Aminivibrio sp.: one gene and its partner. Each later gene encodes a partner of the first gene's protein in a complex. Links are inferred from orthologs where the notes say so. Each region holds a gene or a part of one and is shown on either strand. Other genes may lie near its edges.

Region 1 (14,280 bases):
GTGGCCTTTTACAGCACTCCCGAGGGAGTGGCCCATCTCGCACGGGAGCAGTACAACCTTTCCTTTCCGGGAGAGACGGTGTTCAAGATCGAAGTGAAGAAGAATTCCTTGCCTCAGGAGAAGCGATAGGGTATAATTCCGGGGCAAGTTTTTCCCTGCCCTTTCCGCGGGAAGGGGCCAAAAGTCCAAAGGGAGGAGGTGAAGGAACGTGCGGCCATATGAAATGATGGTGCTTGTGAGCGCCGAGATCGAGGATCCGAAAGAAGAGATCGCGAAGGTCGAGGAGGTCGTGCGCAATCTTGGCGGAGAGGTGGCCAAGACCGATTTCTGGGGGAAAAGGCGTCTTGCCTATCCCATCGACAAGAAAACGGAAGGCTTCTACGCCGTGTGCAATTTTTCGCTCAACCCGGACCAGCTCGTTGAGCTCAACCGTGTTATGGGACTGCGCCCGAATATTTATCGTCAGATGACAGTCCGTCTTGAAGAAAAATAAGGAGGCAGCACCGTGGCGAGAGGATTCAACAAGGTCATTCTGATGGGCAACCTTGCCCGGGATCCGGAGATACGCTATTCAGTGGACAAACGGGCCATGGCCCGTTTTGCCGTGGCAGTGAACAATACCTGGAAGGACAGGAACGGCGAACTGCAGGAGAGCGTCGACTTTATTCCCGTGGTCGTCTGGGGACCTGCCGCTGAAAACTGCGAGCGGTATCTCAAGAAGGGCAGCCCGGTTCTCGTGGAAGGCCGGATCCAGGTCCGGAGCTATGAGGCGAAGGATGGCTCAGGCAAACGGTACGCCACAGATGTCGTCGCCTCGGGGGTGACGTTCCTCGGGTCGAAGCGGCAGGACGAATCGTCATCCGGCTCCTTCGGCGGCGACGCGGGATATGGGGACAGCGTCCGCAAGGACCGCCGCTTCAGCTCCCAGGACGAGGAATTCCCCATAGATATTTCCGAGGTGCAGAACGAAGAGGATGCGGATATCCCCTTCTAGCAGAGAGGTTTTGAAGGAGGACAGTGCACAATGGCTGTGAATGAAGGCAGAAGCGAAGGCAGAGGACCCGGCGGCCCGGGAGGCCGCGGCGGCAGGAGAGGCGGGAAGCGCCGGCCGAAGGTATGTTTCTTCTGCGTGGACAAAATAAAGCACGTGGACTACAAAGATGTTGAAAAGCTCCGCAAGTACGTCAGCGAGAGGGGAAAAATCATGCCCCGCCGCGTGACGGGAAACTGCGCGAAGCACCAGCGCCAGCTAACCGAAGCGATCAAGCGGGCGAGATACATGGCCCTTCTCCCCTTCTCCGTGGAGTAAGGCTTCGCAGCGGAACGACGTCCTTTTTCGGGGGAGGAGCCCAGCTTCTCCTCCGAAATTTTTATGTTCCCCGAACCGGCCTTCCGGCTTCAGGGCGATGTGAAAGGAGGCCAAAAAAGTGACCCCCACACGAAGCCTGGTGGAATCGTCCCTCCTTGCGGGCCTTGCCGTGATCCTCTTTCTGGCGGCCCATTTTCTCCCCTTCGTCGGGGCGGCGTTCTCCCTGCTCACCCCCGCTCCCCTCGTGATACTCGGCCTGCGCCATGACCTGAAAAAGGCCGCTCTCGGCCTGGCTATAGGCACCATGCTCACCGCCGTATTCCTCGGCCCCCTGTCCTCTCTTTTCTTTCTTCTCGGGTTCGGCGTTCTGGGCATAGGTCTCGGATTCCTGGCCAGGCGGTGCTCTTCCGGCGTGGAAGTGATGCTCTTCGGCATCCTCCTCTCCCTTGGAAGCAAACTCCTTCTCATGGTCATCGCCGCCCGGGTGACGGGCATCAACCCCTTCCAGCTCGACGGGGCGGAGATGCAGGCCATGGTTGACAGGATCTTCGGCTTTTACGAATCTACGGGAATGTCCCGGGAATCCCTGTCGGCGGTGAAGGAACAGTTTTCCCAAGCCATCCGGGTGCTCCCCGTCATTTTCCCCACCATTCTCTGCATGTCGGCGGCCCTGGACTGCTATCTCAGCTACATTGCGAGCAGTTTCGTCCTGAAGCGGATCGGCGGAACCTCCCTTCCTCCCCTGCCGCCCTTCTCCCGGTGGAGGTTCCCAAAGAGCGTCTTCGGCGCCCTTCTGGTGTCGGTGCTTCTTTCCGCCTTCGGGGCGCGGGGAGGGGAATGGAACATGGCGATGCGCATCGGCACCAACGTCAGGATGCTCGTGAACTTTTTGTTCCTCTTCCAGGGACTCTCCCTCTACTGGTATTACCTTGGGGGAGGGGACAGTCCCCACCGGGGGCCGGGCCGTTTCTTCAGGACCGTTGCTATAATAGTGGCGGTTCTCGTGCCTATGCTTTCCACCGCTACCGTCATGGTGGGTATAGCGGATATGTGGCTTGATTTTCGAACCCGTTTCAGGAGGAATGATGAACGATGAAGGTTATTTTGAAGCAGGACGTGAACAAGATCGGAGCCGCAGGCGAGCTGGTCGAGACTTCTGACGGCTACGCCCGGAATTTTCTCTTCCCGAAGGGACTTGCCGAGGAGGCCACCCCGGAACGCCTGAAAGAGTGGAAAGAGCGAAAGGACGCGAAGAAGAAAAAAGATGAAAAACTGAAAAACGAGGCCCGGGAGCTTCAGAAACGCCTCTCCGGGAAAGTCGTCCGGGTACGGGCGAGCACCGGCGAGACGGGCAAGCTCTTCGGCAGCGTTACCGCCGCGGCGGTGGCGGAGAACTTGGCGGCCCAGCATTCCGCCTCGGTGGACAAGCGGGATATCAGGATGCCCGATACGGTAAAACAGACGGGGAGCTATACCTTCACCGTCCGCCTCTATCCCGGCATCGAGGCGGAGATGACCCTCACCGTCGAGAGCGAATAATGGCCGCCCTCCCGTCGTGGGACAGAACGCCCCCCGTCTCACCGGAGGCGGAGCGCGCAGCTCTCGGCGCATGTCTCATGGACCGGGAGGCGCTCAATATCGTCCTTGAAGTTCTTCAGCCGGAGGATTTTTACGATCTGAACCACCGGGCCGCCTACGAGGTCATCTACGAGATGGCCCAGAGGGACAAGCCGGTGGATCCCCTGACCTTCCTGGAGGAACTCGCCAGGCAGGGAAAAAGCGAACGACTGGGGGGGCAGCCCTTTGTGGCCTCCCTGGTGGACGGCGTCCCCACAACGGCAAACGTGGAATACCATGCGGGCATCGTGCGGGACAAGGCCATCCACAGGCGGCTCATCTCCGCAGGGAACACCATAGTCAAGCTCGGCTATTCCGAGGAGCTGGACGTGGACGAGGTCCTCGAGGAAGCGGAGCGGGCGGTGTTCGAGATCGCCCAGAAGAGGAACACCACCAACTTCCGGCACATCGGCGAGGTTCTCGGCAAGACCTTCCTCCAGATCGAGGAGCAGTACAACCGTTCGGACCAGGACGTGGCGGGCTTCAATTCCGGCTTCTACGAGCTCGACAGGCTCGTGGGCGGATTCCAGCCGGGAAGCCTGAATATCGTGGCTGCCCGTCCCTCCATGGGAAAAACGGCCTTCGCCATCAACATCGCCCAATTCGGCGGCCAGGGAATGAACCGCCCGGTGCTTATCTTCAGCCTGGAAATGGGCGCGGAGCAGCTTGTCCAGCGAATGCTCGGCGCCGAAGCCAGGATCAACATCCACGACCTCCGGAACGGCTCCTTTCCCAAGTCTTCCTGGGAGACCCTGGCAGAAGCGGCCGGAAGGCTCGCCGAGGCTCCGATCTACATTGACGACAGCTCCATGCTCTCCACCCTGGAGCTCCGGGCGCGGTGCCGCCGCTTCAAATCCAGGCACAAGGACCTCGGGCTTGTCGTGGTGGACTACCTTCAGCTCATGAGCTCTTCGAAGCGTATCGAGAACAAGCAGCAGGAAGTGGCGGAAATTTCCCGGGGGCTCAAGGGCGTGGCCAGGGAACTGGAAGTCCCCGTCATCGCCCTCTCCCAGCTCTCACGGGCGGTGGAGCAGCGGACGGAAAAAAAACCCCAGCTCTCCGACCTGCGGGACAGCGGCGCCATCGAGCAGGACGCCGACACTGTCATGCTGCTGTACCGCCCCGGCTATTACGAGGCGGGCGCCCCGGGGGAGGAAGACGACAACAGGGCGTTCATCAACCTGGCCAAGCACAGGAACGGTCCCACAGGCGAGATCTCCCTCGTTTTCCTCCGGGAGTACACCCGGTTTGTAAATGCCGACCGTTCCTATTGATCCTAAAACCTCAGTTTTTCAGGCAGAGGGGGTATCGTCGGGCATACGGTGAATTCGCCCTCCCCAGGGGCGAAGAGATCTCGCTCCGCGCTCTTTGCGGAGAGGCCCCTGGGGAAGGGCGCCTGAGGGGAGAGAAACCGGCACGGATGTCGGTTTCACAAGCAGGCAACCGGCGAACGCAGGGAACCGCGGGACTCGCTTGGGCAGTTGTCACGAACGACAATCTGCACCCCCCGCCCAAGCGAGTTCCGGTGACACTCCCCACTGCCTGCGGATTTAGGTTTAAGTTGATTTCCCTTGATAGGGCGGCGCACGGTGGAGTAGAATGCTTGTAAAACTTTTTCTTCGTCCAAGCTTTGGAAACCGGAGGAACGACATGGCGGGAGTCCTGAATTTTTTGAGGAGTGGCATGGGGAAGGAAAAAGATGCCGGACAGAATCTTCCGGAGGATGGACAGGCCATGCGGCTCACCGAAATACCGGTCGATTTGATCAGCCCTAACCCGGCCCAGCCTCGCCGGCATTTCGACGAGGGGGACCTGGACGATCTTGCGGCCTCCATTTCCCAGGTGGGCATTATCCAGCCCGTGGTGGTGCTCGCCGTGGAATCGGGCTATGAGCTCGTGGTGGGGGAACGGAGGCTTCGGGCGGCAAAGAAGGCCGGTCTTTCCACCATCCCGGCCATCGTCACCGAGGCCGGCCCGGGAGAACAGCAGATCCTGGCACTCGTGGAAAACATCCACAGGAGCAACCTCTCCGCTGTGGAGGAAGCCGCCGGCCTTCAGGCCATCATGGAGCGCTCAGGGTGGACCCAGACGGAGCTTGCGGGAAAGCTGGGGCGCTCTCAATCTTCCGTGGCGAACAAACTCCGCCTTCTTCGGCTTGAAGAACCGGTCCAGCGTCTTGTCATGGAGGGAAAACTGGGTGAACGACAGGCCCGGGCGCTTCTGTCCCTCCCCCCGGAAGACCAGATTGCCCTCGCCATGGAGGCGGCTGAGGAAAACATGGCCGCCGGCGAGGTGGAGCAGAGGGTGAAGGTCCGTGCGCCCGCTTCGTCGAAACTCGGGAAGAAGAGGATGAAAAAGAACCCCCTTTCCTTTGCTGGGCCCGACGGCCCTATCGGGGAGATCCTCCGGGACGTGGCCGCCCTGGTCGAACAGAACAGGAAAAAGGGAATACCAGTGGTCTGGAAGGTGAAAGAACTCGCTCAGCGGGAAATCGTGGTGGAACTCGTGGTGGAACTCAAGGAAGATATGGGGGAGACGGAGGAATGACGCAGAATGAATGAATCGCTGAAAAGCGGGAGCAGCCTTTCCACGCCTGAGGAACCGGACTCGCTCCTCCTTCACGGTTTTTTTTTCTCCCTTGTGCTCTTTGTCTCCCTCGTGCTGCCGAACCTTGTCTTTTCCGGCCCCTACTTCTATTCCACCCTCCATCTCATGAAATGGGCGGTCGCCCTGGTTCCCGTGGCACTCTGCGGTCTCCTGGCCGGATTGTCGGTCGCCGCCCGGGGCACGGTCCGCACCGCCTTCAGCATTGACGGATTCGCCGTGATCTGGCTTCTGCTGCTCCTCTACGTGACGGCCCAGCCCTTTTGGTCCGGGCTCCGGTCCCCCGAAACCTTTTTCCAGGAATGGTTTTTCTTCGCTTCCCTCTGGCTCGTCTACATCCTCACCTCCCGGCTCGCCGGAAGACGGCTGCTCCGGGCCCTTTTCTGGGGATGCCTTGTCAACTGTGCCGTGAGTGTTGTCTTTGCCGAGCTCCAGGTCCGGGAAACCGTGAACCTTCCGTTCTTCATCCTTCCCACCCCCGGCCATTACATCGCCAACACGGGACAACAGAACATGTTCGCCCTCTGGCTCTCCCTCGGTGGCCTGAACGGCACGTTCCTGTTCTTTTCCTCCGAAAAAAACGGAAAGATCACCCGGGCCCTTCTCACCATGCTTCTTGCCGTCACCTTCTGGGGCCTGATCTCCACCACCAGCCGCTCGGGGATCCTCGCCTTCTTCACTGGGTTTGCGGTGCTCTCCTGCTACTACCTCCGGAACCTCGGCAGGAAGAACCTGGGTAAAGTCCTCGCCGTGGCAGCCCTCTTCTGCGCCGTTCTCGGCGTCAACCTGGTCCTCAACGAGGGGCGGTGGGGCATCCTGATGCACAAGATGGACGACGTGCTGAAAAACCCCCTTTCCATCGCCAACCGGGACAGCATCTGGGCCACCTCGTGGACCATGTACGCCGCACGACCTCTGAGGGGAGTGGGGCTCGGGCAGTACAAGTGGCATTACCTGGACTCCCAGAGGGAGATGCTGAAACGGTGGCCGCGGATGAAATGGCAGTACACCCACTGGGCCCACAACGAGTTTCTCCAGTGGTTCGCCGAAACGGGTACCGTCGGCGGGCTGCTTATGGTGTTTCTCTGGGGATGGTGGGCGATTTCCGCCTTTTCCGCGTTTCTTCGCAAGAAAATCCATTCCCCGGAGGCGTATTGGGGGAGTGCCATGGTTGCCCTTTTCCTCTTCAACGCCCTGTGGACTCGCCCCTTCCACCGCATAGAGAACGTCCTCTGGCTCTCTCTCGCCTTCGCCGCAGCCAACAGGGAGATGCTTCATCCCCTTTTCGACGCCCCGCCCCCTGAGGATTTCCAGAAAGGCGGCCGTCTCTTGGGCGGGGTGATGGCGGCGGTCTGCCTTATAGGCCTCGTCTATTTCGGCTCCGGGGTCTGGGGTGACCGGATGCTCCGCCTGGCGTCGGACGCGGACGATCCGGCCGTGAGCGAACAGTTTTTCTCCAGGGCACTTTCCGCGCCCATGGTCCGGGATCTCGCGGAGAAGGAACGGGCCTATTTTCTTATCTCCCTGGGGCAGGAGCGGAAGGACCCCGAAATTGTGTCCGAAGGATTGAACAGTCTCATGGCCTGCTTCGGCAGACAGCCCCACGTCCGGGAGCTTAATTACCTCAAGGAGTGGAGTCGGAGGCTGGAAAACGTTCCGCTCTACGACGAGTTTTCGTCCTACGGCGGCCCCGTGTCGGGACAGCCGCCGGAAAAATGGGAGAGATAAGGAAGAACGCGGGGCCGAAGCCCCGCGTTCTTTCCTGGCCGGTTCAGGAAAGGGAGAGCAGTTTCGTGTAGGTGGGGTAGGGCCAGATGTCCCCCGCCACGAGGGATTCGGCGGTGTCGCATATCTCTCGGATATGGGCGCAGAGAGGAAGTACTTCCCCGGTGATGGTGGCCGCCTGCTCCTCCATGTCCAGGGCGTGCATCCTCTCCTTGAGGGCGTCAAGTTTCTCCGAGGCGGAAATGAGGGCCGTCTTCAGGGAACCCAGCCTGCCGATGCATGCACTCCAGGAGCAGGCTTCCTTCCTGGTGTCTTCCGGCAGGGCCGACAGGGCGGAGCTTTCCAGAATGATCTGCTTCGACAGGGCTGGAAGGATCCCCTCCCAGATCATGGTGCGGAGAACGCCCGTCTCGATCTCCACCGTCTTGATGAACTGCTCGAGCCGGATCTCGTAGTAGGCGATAACTTCACGGTCGGTCATGATGTGGAGCTTCGAGAGAAGCTCCCTGTTCTCCGGCAGGAGGAAGAGGGCCAGCGCCTCGGGGGTGGAGTTTACTATGGTGAGTCCCCGCTTCTTCGCCTCTTCCTGCCACTGAGGGCTGTAGGCGTTCCCCTCGAAGCGGAAAGCCCTGCTCTCGGCGGCGGCATGCTTGATGGACTCGAGGGCCGCATCCAGGGCATCAACCTCGCCCACCCTGCTTTCTATCATGTCGCACACCGCTTCCAGGCCCCAGGCCCATGCCGCAAGAATCATGGTCAGGGGTCCGGCGATGGACTGGGAGGCGCCGGGGGCCCGGAACTCGAACTTGTTGCCCGTGAATGCAAGAGGAGATGTGCGGTTCCGGTCCGAGTTGTCCGCCATGACGGAGGGGAGTTTGTTCATGCCGAGGTCGATAAGGGCCTGGGCCGGCATTTCGTCGGGAAGTCCCTTCTCCACGGCCTCAAGAATGCCGGTCAGGGTGGAGCCGAGGTAGGCGCTCATGATGGCGGGAGGCGCCTCGTTGCCGCCGAGCCTGTGCATGTTCCCCGGGGAGGCGATGGCGGCCCTGAGCAGGCTGTGGAACCTGGAGACGCCGAGGAGCAGGGCGCTCAGAAACGTCAGGAACTGGATGTTCTTCCGGTGGTTCGACGACGGCTTCAGGAGGTTTCGGCCCTCGCTGTCCATAATGGAGAAATTCACGTGTTTCCCGCTGCCGTTGAGCCCGGCGAAGGGCTTCTCGTGGAGCAGGAGGTGGAAGTCGTGGCGCCTGGCCATTTTCCGCATCACGTCCATGATCTGCTGGTTCTGGTCGCAGGCCAGGTTTGCGTCGGCGAACTGGGGGGCGAACTCGAACTGGCAGGGAGCCACCTCGTTGTGCCTGGTGGTGATAACCACACCCAGCCGGTACAGGTCGCGCTCCACGTCTTCCATGAAAGAGAGGACCCTGGGAGGAATGGAGCCGAAGTAGTGGTCTTCCATCTGTTGTCCCTTGGGGGGCGGGCAGCCCAGGATCGTCCTGCCGCAGTACCGAATGTCAAGCCTGTTCTTCGCCACGGCACTGTCCACGAGGAAATACTCCTGTTCTGCTCCGACGGTCACGTGGGCCCACTTGATGCCCCTGTTGCCGAAGAGCTTGAGAAGACGCATGGAGCGGGTCTCCACGGCATCCACCGCTTTGAGGAGGGGCGTCTTGAGGTCGAGGGGCGTGCCGTCGTAGGAGATGAACACAGAGGGAATGCAGAGCGTGCCCCCCTTTTTGCTCATCATGATGAAGGCCGGGCTCGAGGGGTCCCATGCGCTGTAGCCCCTGGCCTCGAAAGTGGACCTGATGCCCCCCGAGGGGAGGGAGGATGCGTCGGGTTCGCTCTGGATAAGTTCCTTTCCCTTGAAGGACTCGATGGGCATCCCGCTTTCATCCTTGGACATGAAGGACATGTGCTTTTCGGCGGTCATCTCCGTACGGGGATGAAACCAGTGGGTCCAGTGGGTGGCACCTTTCGAGAGGGCCCATTCCTTCATGGCCGCCGCCACCATGTCCGCCATGGCCGAGTCGAGCTTCTGGCCCCCTTCGATGGAGGCCATGAGTGCCTCGAAAATATGCTGGGGAAGTCTTTCTTTCATTGCCCGCCTGTCGAAAACGTACATCCCGAAAATATCCCGTGCCTTGTCGAATTCCACTTCGGTTCAACTCCTTCCGGCTGATTCCGTGAAATAAAAACGATGCCACTTTATAACACTCTCCCCGGATATTAGTCAAGAGAAAACCCAAAATGTACTGCATAAAAAACAAGAAAAGCCGTTTTTCGTATTTCATTATCCAATATAAGCGGTTTTTTGGGGAGAAAGAGCTTCATAAAAAGAAGCGGGCTCCAGCATTCGCAAAAAAAGGTCCCTGTGCCTTTGCGGAAGGCCCCAGAAAGCGGCGGAGAGGCGAAAGCCCCTGAATCCGCACCTCCGCGGGAAGCGTCACCGGAACTCGCTTGGGCGGGGGGTGCAGATTGTCGTCCGTGACAACTGCCCAAGCGAGTCCCGCCGCTCCCTGCGTTCGCCGGTTGCCTGCTTGTGAAACCGACATCCGTGTCGGTTTCTCTCCCCTGGGCGCTGCCTTCAGTGGGTTATCTCTTTGCTTCCGGCGGGGGCGAATTCACCTTATGCCCGGCGACATTCCCTCTGCCTGAAAAATTAGCGGATTCAGGAAGCCGTTCCTCTCTTTCCGGGAAATGGTGTAAAATCAATCATGGAATACTATCCTGAATCCGCACCCCGGCGGGAGCGTCACGGGACCGCTTGGGCCGGGGGTGCAGATTGTCGTTCGTGACAACTGCCCCACCAAGGTTCCTGCATTCGCCGGCTGCCTGCCTGTGAAACCGAAATCCGTATGGTTTCTGTCGTCCGGGGCGCCCTCCCCCAGGGGATTCATCAGCAAAGAGTGCGGATCGAGCCCGCTTCGCCCTTGGGGAGGGCGAATTCACCGTATGGCCGGCGGCGACACTCCCTCTGCCTGAAAGACCTGCGGATTCAGGACTGTGTGCCCCTATACTGCGGCCCCGGCCGGGACCGGCGCCCATTTTTCTCGAAAGGCGGGGATTTTCCATGCTGCTTCGGAAAGAATTTACCTTCGACGCCGCCCACAACCTGGTGGAATACCACGGAAAATGCGAGCGGCTTCATGGACATACATACAGGCTGGCAGTGGTCCTGAAGGGGGCGCCCGACCGGGAGGGGATGATCGCGGATTTCTGCGATGTCTCCTCTCTGGTGAAGGAACGGGTCATCTCCAGGCTTGACCATGCCTACCTGAACGATATTCTCCCCCAGCCCACGGCGGAGTATATCGCCCGGTGGGTCTGGGAACAGGTGGCGGAACCACTCCGCCGCCCGAACTGCCGGCTCTGGGCCGTGGAAGTCTGGGAGACCGCCACGAGCTGCGCGGTGCTCACCGCCGAGGACATGGACCATGCGTGACGTACAGAGCGAACGGGACTCCCGGCGCATTCCCATCGACAGGGTGGGGGTCAGCGGCGTGTCCTACCCCATCGTTGTCATGGACCAGAAAGAGAATATACAGCACACGGTGGCTTCCGTGTCTATGTCCGTCTCCCTGCCCCACGAATACCGGGGTACCCACATGAGCCGGTTCATCGAGGTGCTCCACGAATTCCAGGGGAAGGTCACCCTGTCCCACATGGAACAGATCGCCGAAGACCTCCGGACGGTCTTATCCGCCGAATGCGCGGAGATCGTCTTCTCTTTCCCCTATTTCATTTCGAGAAATGCCCCCGTTTCCGAACTGAGCAGCTTCACCAGGTACGACGTCTCCTTCACCGCCGTCAAAGGAGAGGACTTCTTCGACCTGGTGACCTCCGTCACCGTGCCGGTCCAGACTCTCTGCCCGTGCTCCCGGGAAATCTCCGAGGCCGGGGCGCATAACCAGAGGGCTTTTGTGACCATCTCCGTTCGTATGAACGGGCTCGTGTGGATCGAGGAACTGGTCGCCATCGCCGAGAAAAATGCCTCCGCCCCGGTGTATACTCTGCTGAAACGGGAGGATGAGAAGTTCGTCACCGAACAGGCCTACAACACCCCCCGGTTCGTGGAGGACGTTCTGCGGGACGTGGCGGTGGATCTTGAGGCCGAGGACAGGATTACCTGGTACAGCATCCGTGTCGTCAGCAACGAAAGCATACACAATCACGACGCCTTCGCGTCCTTGGAAAGGGACAAAGAAGGGAAGGGAAAGAACCGGGAGGAAAAGAAATGAAGGTTGTGTTTTGGGGAAAAGAATTCTTCCGTCTGAAGGAATCCCTCGACAGAGCCTTCGCCGGCCATGACATCCTCATCGCCGACACGGCGGATGGTGCGGAGGCCCTGGCGGAGGCGGAAATGCTTGTCGTAAGGCCTGTGACGGTGGACGAGGCCCTGCTCTCCCGGGCCCCGGCGCTGAAGCTTGTTCAGCAGTGGGGCGCGGGGGCCGAGGGGATCGACCTTGAAGCCTGTTCCCGCAGGGGAGTTTACGCCTGCAACGTTCCCTCCGTCGGAACGGGAAACGCCGAAGGGGTCGCCGAGGTGGCCTTTCTCCACATGCTGATCCTGGCCAAACGATTTTTCCGCGCCAGGGAGAAGCTTCTGCAGGGAAAGGTCTACACGCCTCCGGGCATCGCCCTGTGGGGGAAGAAGGCCTGCGTCATCGGTCTCGGCAACGTGGGGCGCTCCATCACGGTGAGGATGAAGGCCTTCGGCATGAAGGTGACCGGGGTCAACCGGACCCTTCCGGCGGACAGCGCCCGCTGGGGGATCGACGCCTTCGTTCCCCTGACCGATGCCGAAAATGCGGTGAAGGGGGCAAAATTCGTCGTGGCGGCCCTTGCCCTCACCCCCGAGACCGAGAACATCGTCGACGAGCCCCTTTTCCGGGCCATGGACAGGGACGCCTTCTTCATCAACGTGGCAAGGGGAGGCATCGTGAGCCGACGGGCCCTGGAGCGGGCCCTGGAGGAAGAATGGATCGCCGGTGCGGGGCTTGATGTCCTCTGGGAGGAACCCCACCGGACGGACGATCCCTTCCTCTCTCACCCGAAGGTGGTGGTGACCCCCCACATCGGGGGCGTGAACGACGCCTCCCAGGAGGGGGTCCTCCGGTTCATCGCGGGGAATGCGTCCCGTATCGCCGAGGGCAGGCAGCCCCTGTCATGTCTCAACGAAAGCGGGATGGGGCGGGAGAAGTCTTGAAAGAAGCCTTGTCCGGCCTGTTCCGGAGGTTCCTGTATTTTTTCCTGATCCTTGTCATCGCCGTCGGTGTGGTGTACATCTATGTCCTGTGGTGGGAGCGACGGGAGTCCCTGAACCCGGAGGTGGTGTCCGCCGTCCCCTGCACCCATGCCGACAGGATCCCCGCCCGGGGCGTACTCATCTGGCGGGAGGAAATGGTCCCTACCCGGTGGAGCGGCACGGTGACCTTTCCTTTTCCCGGCCCGAGACGGGTGGCGAAGGGGGAGACCCTCGCGGTGGTCAGCTCGTCCTCCGGGAAGATGGCGGTCAAGGCCGAGAAAACGGGCTATTTCGTCCCAGGCCTCGACGGCGCCGAGGGAGAGTGGACCTACGCCGCCTTCTGGAACGGCATGGAGCCCCTGCCTTCCACACCGCCGGTGCAGTTTTTCGGCGCCGGGGACTTCGTGGAGAAAGGCCGGCCGGTGGGTAAACTCATACCCCAGCCCCAGGACCTGCGGTGCATCCTGTATGCGGACGTGACACCGTCCCTGGAGCGGGACATCAGGGCAGGATTCGTCCGGGTGAAGACGAAGGAAACAGGGTGGCCGGAGAAGGCGGAAGTCCGGGTCGCCCGGTTTTTTGATTCAAAAGTGAAGCTTTACCTGACGCTTCCCTTTTTCCCCGCCTCCGTGGCGGCTTCCAGGGAGATCAGCCTTCTCCTCGAGACGAGAGAGAGAAGCGGGGTCTCCGTACCCGAGTCTGCCGTGCGTTTCAGGAAGGGGCAGCTCGGCGTGTTCCTGGTGGACGGCAACATTGTTCATTTTCAGCCCGTCCGGGGTATTCCGGTGGAGGGCGGCAGATTTTTCATAACAGAGGGGCTGAGGCCGGGTCACATCGTGGTGCTCCATGCCCAGAACGGAAAGGAAGGGAAAATCCGTTTATGGTGACGTCTATTCGGGAGAACCTTGAGATTGTCCGGGAGGGGATTCGAAAAGCCGCTGCCCTGTGCGGCCGGCGGGAGGAGGAGATTCTTCTCGTCGCCGTGACGAAGACCCGTCCGGTGGAGGATGTAGTCGAAGCGGTGCGCTGCGGCGTGACGTCCGTCGGCGAGAACAGGGTTCAGGAACTCCTGGAGAAGCGGGCCCTCTGGCCCGGGGGGAAAGAACCGGAGTGGCGGCTCATCGGCCACCTCCAGCGGAACAAGGCCCGGAAAGCTCTTTCGGCTGCCTCAACTGTGGACTCGGTGGACTCGCCGGAGCTTGCCGCCGTCCTTTCAAGGATTGCCGCAGAGGAGGGCAGAACCCTTCCCGTGCTTCTCGAGGTGAACACGTCCGGTGAAGCCTCCAAGCACGGGGTTGCGCCTGAGAAGGCGGAAGCCCTGCTTCACGGCATTCTCGAGACCTGCCCCGCCCTTCGCCCGGAAGGCTTCATGACCATTGGACCCCTCACGGGGGGAGAGAAGGAAGTACGGAAGGCCTTCGCCCTTCTGCGGACCATCTGCGAGTCGGCCCGTGAAAGTACGGGGCTGGCTCTGCCGGAACTTTCCATGGGGATGAGCGGCGATTTTTACTGGGCGGTACAGGAAGGAAGCACCATGGTGCGTATCGGTTCGTCCATTTTCGGTGCGCGCCGGTGAAGAACGGGGGTGGAGGAATGCTTGAACGGCTGATGGCGCTCCTGGGACTGGTGGACCCGGGTGGAGATTATGAAGACGACTGGAACGACGATCCGCGCCCGGACCTGGAGGAACGGGAGGAGCGGGTGATTCGCCCCGCTGCGGGAGAGGCTGACCTTATCATCCTCCGGGGCTCTTCCGGCCCCGACAAAAAAGAAGAGC
Region 2 (9,371 bases), on another replicon or contig:
TCAGTTCCATGTCCATCCAGGCCGTGGGACGAGCGGCGGAGGCCATGATCGACGAAGTGCGCCGCCAGTTCAAGGAAATTCCCGGAATCATGGAGGGCACCGGAAAGCCCGAATATGAAAAGTGCGTGGACATTTCCACCGCCGCAGCCCTGAAGGAAATGATCGTCCCCGGCCTGCTCGCGATCCTTTCTCCCGTAGTGGTAGGTTTCGCCCTGGGCGCTCAGGCTCTCGGCGGGCTTCTCGGCGGCTCCATCGTCACCGGCGTGATGCTGGCCATCTTCATGTCCAACGCCGGCGGTGCCTGGGACAACGCCAAGAAGTACATCGAGGAGGGCAACTTCGGCGGCAAGGGAACTTCCGAGCATGCCGCGGCAGTGGTGGGCGACACCGTGGGCGACCCATTCAAGGACACCGCCGGCCCCAGCCTGAACATCCTCATCAAGCTCATGTCCGTTGTGGCCCTTGTTCTTGCACCCCTTTTCGTGTAAAGGAAAAAGAAGAGTACAATACTGGGGGGAAGGGAAACCTTCCCCCCGAATTTTTTTGTTTTCAGGAGGATCAGGGTGCAGTCCGACGACGTCCGCCGCATCAAGGAACGACTCGATATCGTGGAAGTGATAGGGGATCATGTCCGCCTGAAGAAGGCCGGGGCGAACTTCATCGGCCTCTGCCCCTTTCACGAGGAGAAGACCCCGTCCTTCTCCGTCTCCCCGTCCCGGCAGACCTTTCACTGCTTCGGTTGCGGCCAGGGAGGCGATATCTTCACCTTCGTGATGGAGAAAGAGGGCCTCGGCTTCAGGGAGGCCCTGGAAATCCTCGCATCGAGGGCGGGAGTGACCCTTTCCGCCGCCGGGAGAGGGGAGAAGAGGGGCCGGAACCTGACGGACATTATGGAGATGGCCTGCTCCCATTACCGGGACCTTCTCCGGGGGCCCGAGGGAGAGGCTGCCCGGGCCTATCTCGCGAGACGGAACCTGCCCCCTGAAACCTGGGAGCGTTTTGAGCTGGGGTGGGCCCCATCATCCTGGGACTCCCTCTGGAACAGCCTCTTCAGGCAGGGCGTCCAGCCGAAGGAGGCCCTGGATGCGGGGCTCGTGCTTGAGGGGAAGGGGGGACTCTACGACCGTTTTCGTGGCAGGGTCATCTTCCCGGTCCGGGATATCGCAGGGCGGCTTCTTGCCTTCGGAGGGCGGCTCATCGACGGCGAGGGGGCCAAGTACATCAACAGCCCGGAGGGAGTGCTCTACAGCAAGAGAAAAAACCTCTACCTCCTGCACCGGGCGAAGGAGGCAGCCCGGGCTTCGGGGCGGCTGATCCTCGTGGAAGGCTATATGGATGCCATTCGGCTCCATCTGGGAGGATTCGAGGAGACGGCCGCATCCCTGGGAACGGCCCTCACCGAAGACCAGGCAGCGCTCATCCGCAGACTGACGGACCGGTGCTGCATCTGCTACGACTCCGACCTCGCCGGGCAGGAGGCGGCCATGAGGGGGATGTACGTCCTCCAGAAGGCGGGACTGGACGTTCGGGTCGTGGAGCTCCCCAGCGGGAAGGACCCGGATGACCTTCTCTCTCTTCCCGAGGGAAAGGATCTCTTCGGGAAGGCCCTCGAATCAGCCAGGCCGCTGATTCTCCATCACGTCTACCTTCGCGGGGAGATGCTCCGTTCCCCGGAGAAACGCCGAAAGGCCACCGACGAGATTTTGTCGGGCCTGGGCAGCCTGTCCCCGGTGGACGTGGCTCCGTACCTGGCGAGGGTCGCCTCCGCCATGGGCATCTTTCCCCATGAACTCAGCAGCCTCCTGGAAGACTACCGGAAGAGGGGCGCGGGCCGGGAAACCACGGCCCCGGCGAAGGGAAAGCGTGCCCCGGCCGAGAAGGAACATGAGACTGACGAAGTGGAGGCCGCCCTCTGCGCCCTGTTGTGGAAGGACGACCACATCCGAAGGACCGCCGACGAAATAAAAGTCCTCTCCCTTCTTGAGGACGAACGGCTCCAGACGGTGGCCGCCGCCCTTCTTTCCGCCCCCTCCAGGGATGAAGTGGAGGCCCGCTGGCATTCCCTCGGCGAAACCTTCCCTCTCAGGGCCATCGCCCGCGGAGGGGACTGGTGTGAAGGGCTCGGGGAAAACCAGGCCGCCTGGGACGTGGTTCTGGGCATCCTCGCCAAGAAGAAGGCCCGCCGGGAATATGAACGCATCAGGGAAAAACTTTCCCGGGGGGAGGCGGACAGGGAAGATCTTCTGAGGTTCCGGGAGGTGGCCATGCTGCTCAAGAGCAATCCCCGGGAATAAGGAAAAATGACTTTGTGAAAGAATTGAAAAATGAGGACGAGGTTTGATATACTTTTCGTTGGTTTCAAAACCGGAGGAAGAAGAATCATGAGACTGGACAAATATCTGAAACTTGCCCGCCTCGTTAAGAGGCGCACCGCGGCTCAGGAAATGGTCACCCTCGGCGCAGTGAGGATCAACGGCAGGCAGTGCAAGCCCGCGGCGGAGGTTCGGGCCGGGGACGTTCTCGACATAGCCTATCCGTCGAGGATCCTGACCGTGGAGGTCCTCTGCGACGATGAAAACGCACTGAAGCGGGGCGCTCCCGGAGGGGCCTACGGCGTTCGGGAGGAACGGCGGGCGGATCCGGCGGAGAAACCGTGGTAGCGGCAGAAAATCATCCCCTGTTCGGACGAGGATGGAACTGAAAAGGAGCTGAGATCGATGAGCAGTATTATAGGAGTGCACGGAAGGGAAATAATCGACTCCCGGGGAAACCCCACGGTGGAAGTGGAGGTCTGGCTTGACAGCGGGGCATCGGGAAGGGCGGCCGTTCCCTCCGGGGCGTCCACCGGAACCTACGAGGCGGTGGAGCTTCGTGACGGCGGTCCCAGATACAACGGCAAGGGCGTCCTGAAGGCCGTGAACGGAGTCAACGAGAAGATCGCCCCCGAGCTCATGGGGTTTGATGCCGACGATCAGACCGAGCTCGACGCAGCCCTTATGGAGCTTGACGGAACGCCGAACAAGAGCGAGCTCGGCGCCAACGCCATTCTCGGCGTGTCCCTGGCCGCGGCCAGGGCTGCCGCAGACGACCATGACATGCCCCTGTGGGCATGGATAGGCGGCCTCGGGCCCTTCTCCCTCCCCACGCCCATGATGAACGTGATCAACGGCGGCGCCCACGCGGACAACAACGTGGACATCCAGGAGTTCATGATCGTTCCCCACGGGGCCGAGACCTTTGCCGAAGCCCTCCGCATTGGGGTTGAGACCTACCATTCCCTCAAGAAAACGGTCAACTCCAGGGGATACAGCACCGCCATCGGCGACGAGGGCGGATTCGCCCCGGACCTGAAGAGCAACAGGGAGGCCATCGACCTCATCCTCGAGGCGGTGGAGAAGGCCGGATACGCCCCAGGAAAGGATGTCAGCCTGGCCCTCGACCCTGCGGCATCGGAATTGTTCAAGGACGGCAAGTATCATTTCGCCGGGGAGAACAAAGTCTTCTCCGCCGAGGAGATGGTGGGCTACTGGGAGGAACTCTGCCGGGACTATCCCATCCTCTCCATCGAAGACGGCATGGCTGAGGACGACTGGGCCGGATGGGCCGTCATGACCTCGAGGCTCGGCAAGAAAATCCAGATCGTTGGTGACGACCTCTTCGTCACCAACCCCGAAAAGCTCTCCAGGGGCATCGAGGAAGGCATTGCGAATGCGATCCTCATCAAGCTGAACCAGATCGGCACACTCTCCGAGACCCTCAACGTCATTGCCCTCGCGAAGAGGTACGGCTACGGGACCATCATCTCCCACCGCTCCGGCGAGACGGACGATACCTTCATCAGCGACCTTTCCGTCGCCACCGGGGCCGGCCAGATCAAGACCGGAGCTCCCGCGCGGATCGACAGAGTCGCCAAGTACAATCAGCTCCTGCGAATCGCCGAAGACCTGGAACGGGCGCCCTATGCCAGGCTTTCCCAGTTCAGGGGAAACTCCTGCAGATAATATCCACGAAGGAGGAAACGAGATGAAAGAAATTATTTCCACCGCAGCGGCCCCAGCGGCCGTAGGCCCTTACAGCCAGGCCGTAAGGGCAGGGAATTTCCTTTTCTGCTCGGGACAGATTCCCATCGACCCTGCCACGGGGAATTTCGTCGAGGGCGGAGTGGAGCAGCAGGCGGAACAGGTTCTGAAGAACGTCAGGGCGGTTCTCGAGAGTGCCGGTTACTCCCTTTCCGATGTGATCAAGGCCACCGTTTTCGCCGCAAGCATGGGAGATTTCGCCGTGGTCAACGGCGTGTACGCGAAGCACTTCGACAAGGAACCGCCGGCGCGGTCCTTCGTGGAAGTGAGCGCCCTGCCCAAGGGCGCCCTCGTGGAAATCGAAGTCGTCGCCTGGAAGGAATAGCTTCCGGGGCGGAGAATACCTCCGCCCCTTCACCATCCCACTGAAGGAAGTGCGGAAATGAAGATAGCTGAACCCACAATTGAACGGCTTGTACAGTACCAACGCCTGCTGGAGCAGCTTGTCGCCGAAGGACAGAAAGTTGTTTCCTCCCAGGAAATGGGCGAGATGCTTTCCTTCAAGGCCAGCCAGGTGAGAAAGGACCTTTCCTATTTCGGAGAGATCGGCAAAAGGGGGGTCGGATACCACGTTGACCGGCTCCACAAGCATATCAGCCGCATTCTGGCCTCACCCAGGAAATGGTCCATCGGGCTCGTCGGAGTGGGAAAGCTCGGGGAAGCGCTGCTTGGATACCAGGCCTTCCGGAACGACAAATTTCGCATCAGGGCTCTTTTCGACGTGGACACGGAAAAGATCGGAAAGGAAATTCAGGGCATCCCCTGCTATTCTGCGGAAGACATTGCGGAGATCGTCCGGGAGAAGGAAATAGAGGTCCTGATACTCACCGTCCCCGGAGGAGCTGCACAGCACGTGGTCGACAAGGCAGCCGAGGCGGGGACGGTGAAGGGGATTCTCAATTTCGCGCCGGTCTCCCTTTCCGTTCCGGAGAATGTGCTTCTCGCGGCGGTGGACATTTCCGTCGAGCTCGAGAAGCTGCTTTTTTTCCTCAAGCACAAAGAAGAGTAGTATTTGATAGAATATCATGGTCCCCTTCGGGGCCTTTGAACCAAAATACTTTGAGGAGGCGTTTTTTTCATGAATCAGCAGTGCGGACAGACAGCTGGAGGACAGGGCAATCTTATGGGAATGCTTTTTCCCCTCGCGATATTCGTCGTTATCTTCTACTTCTTCATCATCAGGCCCCAAAAGAAACGGCAGAGAGCCCAGGAGGAACTTCTCGCGTCCCTTTCCAGGGGCGACCAGATCGTAACCATCGGCGGATTTTTCGCTACCATCAGGGAAGTAAAGGATGACAGCATTGTCGTGGAAATCGCCGACGGAGTGAAAGTCCGGATACTGAAGTCCGCAGTGGCCACCAAGCGTTCCGCGGCAGCCCCCCAGCAGAAGGAGTTCGCCCCCAGGGAGGATGCAGGCAAAACGGAAGAGGAGAAAAACTGACCTTTTCCCAGGTGAGGAAAGACACCGGTGCGGAGAGGGTCGCCTCCGGGCGGCCGCTCCGCTTTTTCCGGTCCTTTGATATGCACTAATTTCGCGGTATGTCCAGGAGGGAAGAATTATGCTCAGAAGAGACCGCTGGCGGCTCGGTTTAGTCGCCATCGTGGTTGTTGCGGCTCTCGTGACGGTGTTTCCCATATCGGGAAAGATCAACCTCGGGCTTGACCTGAAGGGCGGCGCGCACATCGTCCTTCAGGCGAAGGAATCGGAGGACAGCAAGGTGACGGAGGACAGCATCGAAAGGCTCCTCGCCGTCCTGCGGAACAGGGTTGACCAGTACGGCGTGGCCGAACCGGTCATTCAGAGGGAAGGCCGGGACAGAGTCATAGTTGACCTTCCCGGAATACAGGATCCTGACGCGGCTCTCGAACTCATAGGCAAGACAGCCGAACTGGAGTTCCGGTCCGTCATCGAGGCCACCGCCGCCGTTCCCCCCGGCCCCCAGAGGCCGAACTACGACAGCGACGAGGAATTCCAGAGAGCGGAGACCCGATGGAACGAAGCCAGGTCCCAGATCGAGGCGGCCAGGGAAGCTCTCGCCAAACGGAGCGAAGAAATAACCGGCTCCAGGGTGTCCAGGGACGATGAAGGCCGATACTATCTTCTCGGCCCTGTGCTGGTGAGCGGAAAAGACCTCGTGGACGCCAAGACCCGGTACGACAACCTGGGCAGACCGGTGGTGGGCCTCACTTTCAGTTCCGAGGGCGCGAAGCTCTTTGACAGGGCCACAGCGGACAACGTGGGTCGGCAGATTGCCATCGTCCTTGACGGCGTGGTTATCTCGGCCCCCGTGGTCCAGGAGAGGATTACCGGCGGCAATGCCCAGATTTCCGGACGGTTCAGCGCTGCGGAGGCAAGCCGGCTTTCCATTATGCTCCGGGCCGGAGCCCTTCCCATCGCCGTCGAAGTCATCGAAAACAGGTCCGTTGGGCCGAGCCTCGGCGAAGACTCCATCAACTCCGGAATCCGTGCCGGTCTTATAGGCGCATCCCTGGTGTTCCTTTTCATGCTGCTGTACTACCGTACCCTCGGCATTGCGGCGGATGCTGCCCTTGCGGTGGCCATCCTCCTCGTCTTTGCGGGCCTCATCTCCCTCAAGGCGACCCTCACCCTTCCCGGAATCGCGGGTATCGTTCTGACCATAGGCATGGCCGTGGACGGCAACGTGCTCATCTATGAACGGATGAGGGAAGAGACCAGGGCGGGAAAGACTCCTCTCGCGGCCATCGATGCAGGCTTCAAGAAAGCCCTGACAACCATCCTTGACGCCAACATCACAACCCTCATCGCCGCCGCCGTGCTCTTTTACTTCGGCAGCGGACCGGTCCGCGGCTTCGCCGTGACCCTGAGCATCGGCATCGTGGCGAGTGTCTTCTGCAACGTTCTCGTCACCAGGGCGCTCCTCCAGTACTTCATTGGAGGACGGGGCGCGGCGGGTTCCCTGCTGCCCCGCTCGTGAGAGGAAGGAAAGACGATCATGAGAATTTCTAACATCAACTTCATGCAGCACCGCAAAACCGCTCTTCTTCTCAGCCTTGTCTGTGTTGTGGCAAGCCTTGGGCTCATATTCTTCAAGGGGCTGAACCTCGGCATCGACTTCACGGGAGGCAACGTGGTGCAGGCCGAGTTCGCCCAGCCGACGGCCATCGAGGACATCCGGCAGGTCCTGAACTCTGTGGGGCAGGGCGGTTCCGTCATCCAATCCTACAGTGAGCGGGGCGTCATCATCCGGATAAGCGCCAACGAGGAAGAAGCCCGCAAGCAGGCCGTGAACGCCCTTCGTACCAAATTTCCCGGCATTCAGATCATACGGCTGGAAAAAGTCGGTCCCGTGGTGGGCGCCGAGCTGAGGCAGGAGGCCTTTATAGCCCTGATCCTCGCCCTGGCGGGCATTTTGGCCTACATCACCGTCCGCTTCCAGTTCCGCTTCGCCGTGGTGAGTGTGGCGGCCCTTCTTCACGACGCCGTCATCACCCTGGGAATTTTCAGCATTACCGGCATGGAGATTTCCTCGTCCTTCATCGCGGCCATTCTTACCATCGTGGGATATTCGCTCAACGACACCATCGTCGTCCTGGACCGCATCCGGGAGAACTGGAAAAACCTCAGGCGCGAGGGGATCGTCGATCTGCTCAACAACTCAATCAACCAGACAATCTCCAGGACCATCAACACGTCGGTCACTACCCTTCTTCCCGTAGTCGCTCTCTACGTCTGGGGCGGCGAGGTCCTCAGAAGTTTTTCCTTCGCTCTGCTGGTGGGCATTCTGGTGGGAACCTACAGCTCCATCTACGTAGCATCAGGCCTTTTGGCGGAATGGTGGATGAAGTCTCCCCAGAAGGGCTGATTTTTCTCAGTACTCCAGGGCCCCCTTCAGGGGGCTCCTTTTTTTATTCTCTTCCCGGCGCCTCTCTGCAGACTCCCCGGCAGGGCACCGGTGACGCTCCTTCCTGTCTTCGGATTTAGGGGAATAACCTAAATCCGCAGGTTTTTCAGGCAGAGGGAGTGTCGCCGGGCACAGCGCCCGGGGGAGAGAAACCGACACGGATGTCGGTTTCAGGTGCAGTTGTCAAGGACGACAATCTGCACCGGCGGCCCAAGCGAGCACTGGTGACACTCCCCGCTGCCTGCGGATTTAGGAATAACGACTTTAATTGTAGAACAAGGAAATTATGTGTTATACTCATATAATACCGATAAAGCCGAAAGATGAAACGGAGATAAATTCATCGACTGCATAAAGGAGGTTACAGCCATGAACACTACTGGAGCCGACGGTCCTTTCAGATTTATGGAATGCTCTATTCTGCCCGTGAGTACGGGCCTTCGAGCACAGACTCTCAGGGAACTCCGGTCCGCCATCCCCGAAATACCCGAAAGTTCCCTCTACTATCATTTCTGGGGCAGAATGCTCCGCCCTCATATCGCCGAGTCTGAGTTCAACAACGATTTTGCTTCCTGGGCCGATGGAGGCCTGGGGGACATCGAGCTGGCGGAAGTCCTCAGCGCGATCAATCCCGTGAAGTGCAAGGACTTCGCGGAACTTCGGTCGATCCTTGAGGATATCCTCGAGTCTCGCATCGACCAGGGGGATTTTTTGAGCTGGAAGAAGGCGGATAGGGAATTCTATTTTATTGCCTGCAGAAAGTTCATGTTCGCTACGGGGAAGGTCGCTTCCTCCCTGGAGGATTTTCCCGCAGCGGTCAAAACAGCCACCCGGCAGAGTTTCTTTCACCACTTTCTCGACGGCCGGCGACGTTCTCCCGAGGGAAAGGACGACTTCACCCTCTGGCTCGAGCAGTTCGGCGAGACGACCGCCGAGGTGAGGAGGCTCCTCGGCAGGGTGGATTCCTATCTTTTTTCCCTCGGAGAACTGAAGGGACAGATTGTCTCCATTCTCGAGAAGGGGCTCCGGAAGGGAGGAAAGAAATGATGTCCGACATGCTGAAGCAGTACGGCGAAATTATCGGTTTTCATGCCACGGACAGCCTGCTGGTCATAGCGGAAAAACTCAGGGGAAAGAAGATCGTCCATGTGAACTCCACCAAGGAGGGAGGCGGAGTGGCGGAAATCCTCTCTTCCATGGTTCCCCTCTCCCGGGAGCTCGGGCTGGACGTTTCCTGGGAGGTTATCGAGGGGGACGAACCCTTCTTCTCCTGCACGAAAACGCTGCACAATTCTCTCCAGGGAATGGCCGGAGGCCTTTCCGACGGACAGATCGCCTCCTACACGGAAACGAATCGAAGGAACGCCGAAAGGCTCAAGGACTGCCTCGAAGAGGCGGACTACGTTTT

What was found.
Region 2: the proteins of dnaB (region 1) and dnaG are in contact, whole or in part, in a crystal structure (PDB 2R6A), measured with the Geobacillus stearothermophilus proteins. The link is inferred for Aminivibrio sp. from one-to-one orthologs. Residues at the interface, in WP_033016901.1 of Geobacillus stearothermophilus: Ser13, Glu15, Ala16, Gln18, Glu91, Leu92, Asp94, Ala95, Val96, Pro97, Thr98, Ala99, Ala100, Asn101, Tyr104, Tyr105, Ile108; in WP_049624496.1 of Geobacillus stearothermophilus: Lys456, Leu457, Leu458, Pro459, Ala460, Asn463, Ala464, Leu467, Leu535, Leu536, Ile537, Ala538, Gln544, Glu545, Asp548, Tyr549, His552.

The regions. Positions count from the first base shown.
Region 1 is NZ_JAESIH010000031.1:9,005-23,284, reverse strand. What follows is about bases 2,025-5,023. They hold dnaB (replicative DNA helicase), read left to right. Parts: upstream 2,025-2,847; coding sequence 2,848-4,200; downstream 4,201-5,023. Other genes in these bases: JMJ95_RS03420 (ParB/RepB/Spo0J family partition protein), read left to right, coding at 4,577-5,023; rplI (50S ribosomal protein L9), read left to right, coding at 2,402-2,848; JMJ95_RS03435 (YybS family protein), read left to right, coding at 2,025-2,405. Also shown: JMJ95_RS03455 (septum formation initiator), read left to right, coding at 1-129; rpsF (30S ribosomal protein S6), read left to right, coding at 209-493; JMJ95_RS03445 (single-stranded DNA-binding protein), read left to right, coding at 506-994; rpsR (30S ribosomal protein S18), read left to right, coding at 1,025-1,309; more of JMJ95_RS03435, read left to right, coding at 1,428-2,024; more of JMJ95_RS03420, read left to right, coding at 5,024-5,473; JMJ95_RS03415 (O-antigen ligase), read left to right, coding at 5,480-7,258; JMJ95_RS03410 (glutamine synthetase III), read right to left, coding at 7,302-9,380; 6-carboxytetrahydropterin synthase QueD, read left to right, coding at 10,329-10,700; GTP cyclohydrolase FolE2, read left to right, coding at 10,693-11,496; JMJ95_RS03395 (NAD(P)-dependent oxidoreductase), read left to right, coding at 11,493-12,464; JMJ95_RS03390 (hypothetical protein), read left to right, coding at 12,461-13,390; JMJ95_RS03385 (YggS family pyridoxal phosphate-dependent enzyme), read left to right, coding at 13,384-14,079; cell division protein SepF, read left to right, coding at 14,097-14,280. UniProt on the Escherichia coli protein: The main replicative DNA helicase, it participates in initiation and elongation during chromosome replication. Travels ahead of the DNA replisome, separating dsDNA into templates for DNA synthesis.
Region 2 is NZ_JAESIH010000041.1:54,728-64,098, forward strand. Bases 1-2,928 are described here. They hold dnaG (DNA primase), read left to right. Parts: upstream 1-563; coding sequence 564-2,294; downstream 2,295-2,928. Other genes in these bases: JMJ95_RS05290 (sodium-translocating pyrophosphatase), read left to right, coding at 1-488; JMJ95_RS05300 (RNA-binding S4 domain-containing protein), read left to right, coding at 2,382-2,660; eno (phosphopyruvate hydratase), read left to right, coding at 2,718-2,928. In the rest of the region: more of eno, read left to right, coding at 2,929-4,001; JMJ95_RS05310 (RidA family protein), read left to right, coding at 4,024-4,404; JMJ95_RS05315 (redox-sensing transcriptional repressor Rex), read left to right, coding at 4,462-5,088; preprotein translocase subunit YajC, read left to right, coding at 5,158-5,520; protein translocase subunit SecD, read left to right, coding at 5,639-7,036; protein translocase subunit SecF, read left to right, coding at 7,055-7,924; JMJ95_RS05335 (DUF5752 family protein), read left to right, coding at 8,333-9,010; JMJ95_RS05340 (glycosyltransferase), read left to right, coding at 9,007-9,371. UniProt on the Escherichia coli protein: RNA polymerase that catalyzes the synthesis of short RNA molecules used as primers for DNA polymerase during DNA replication.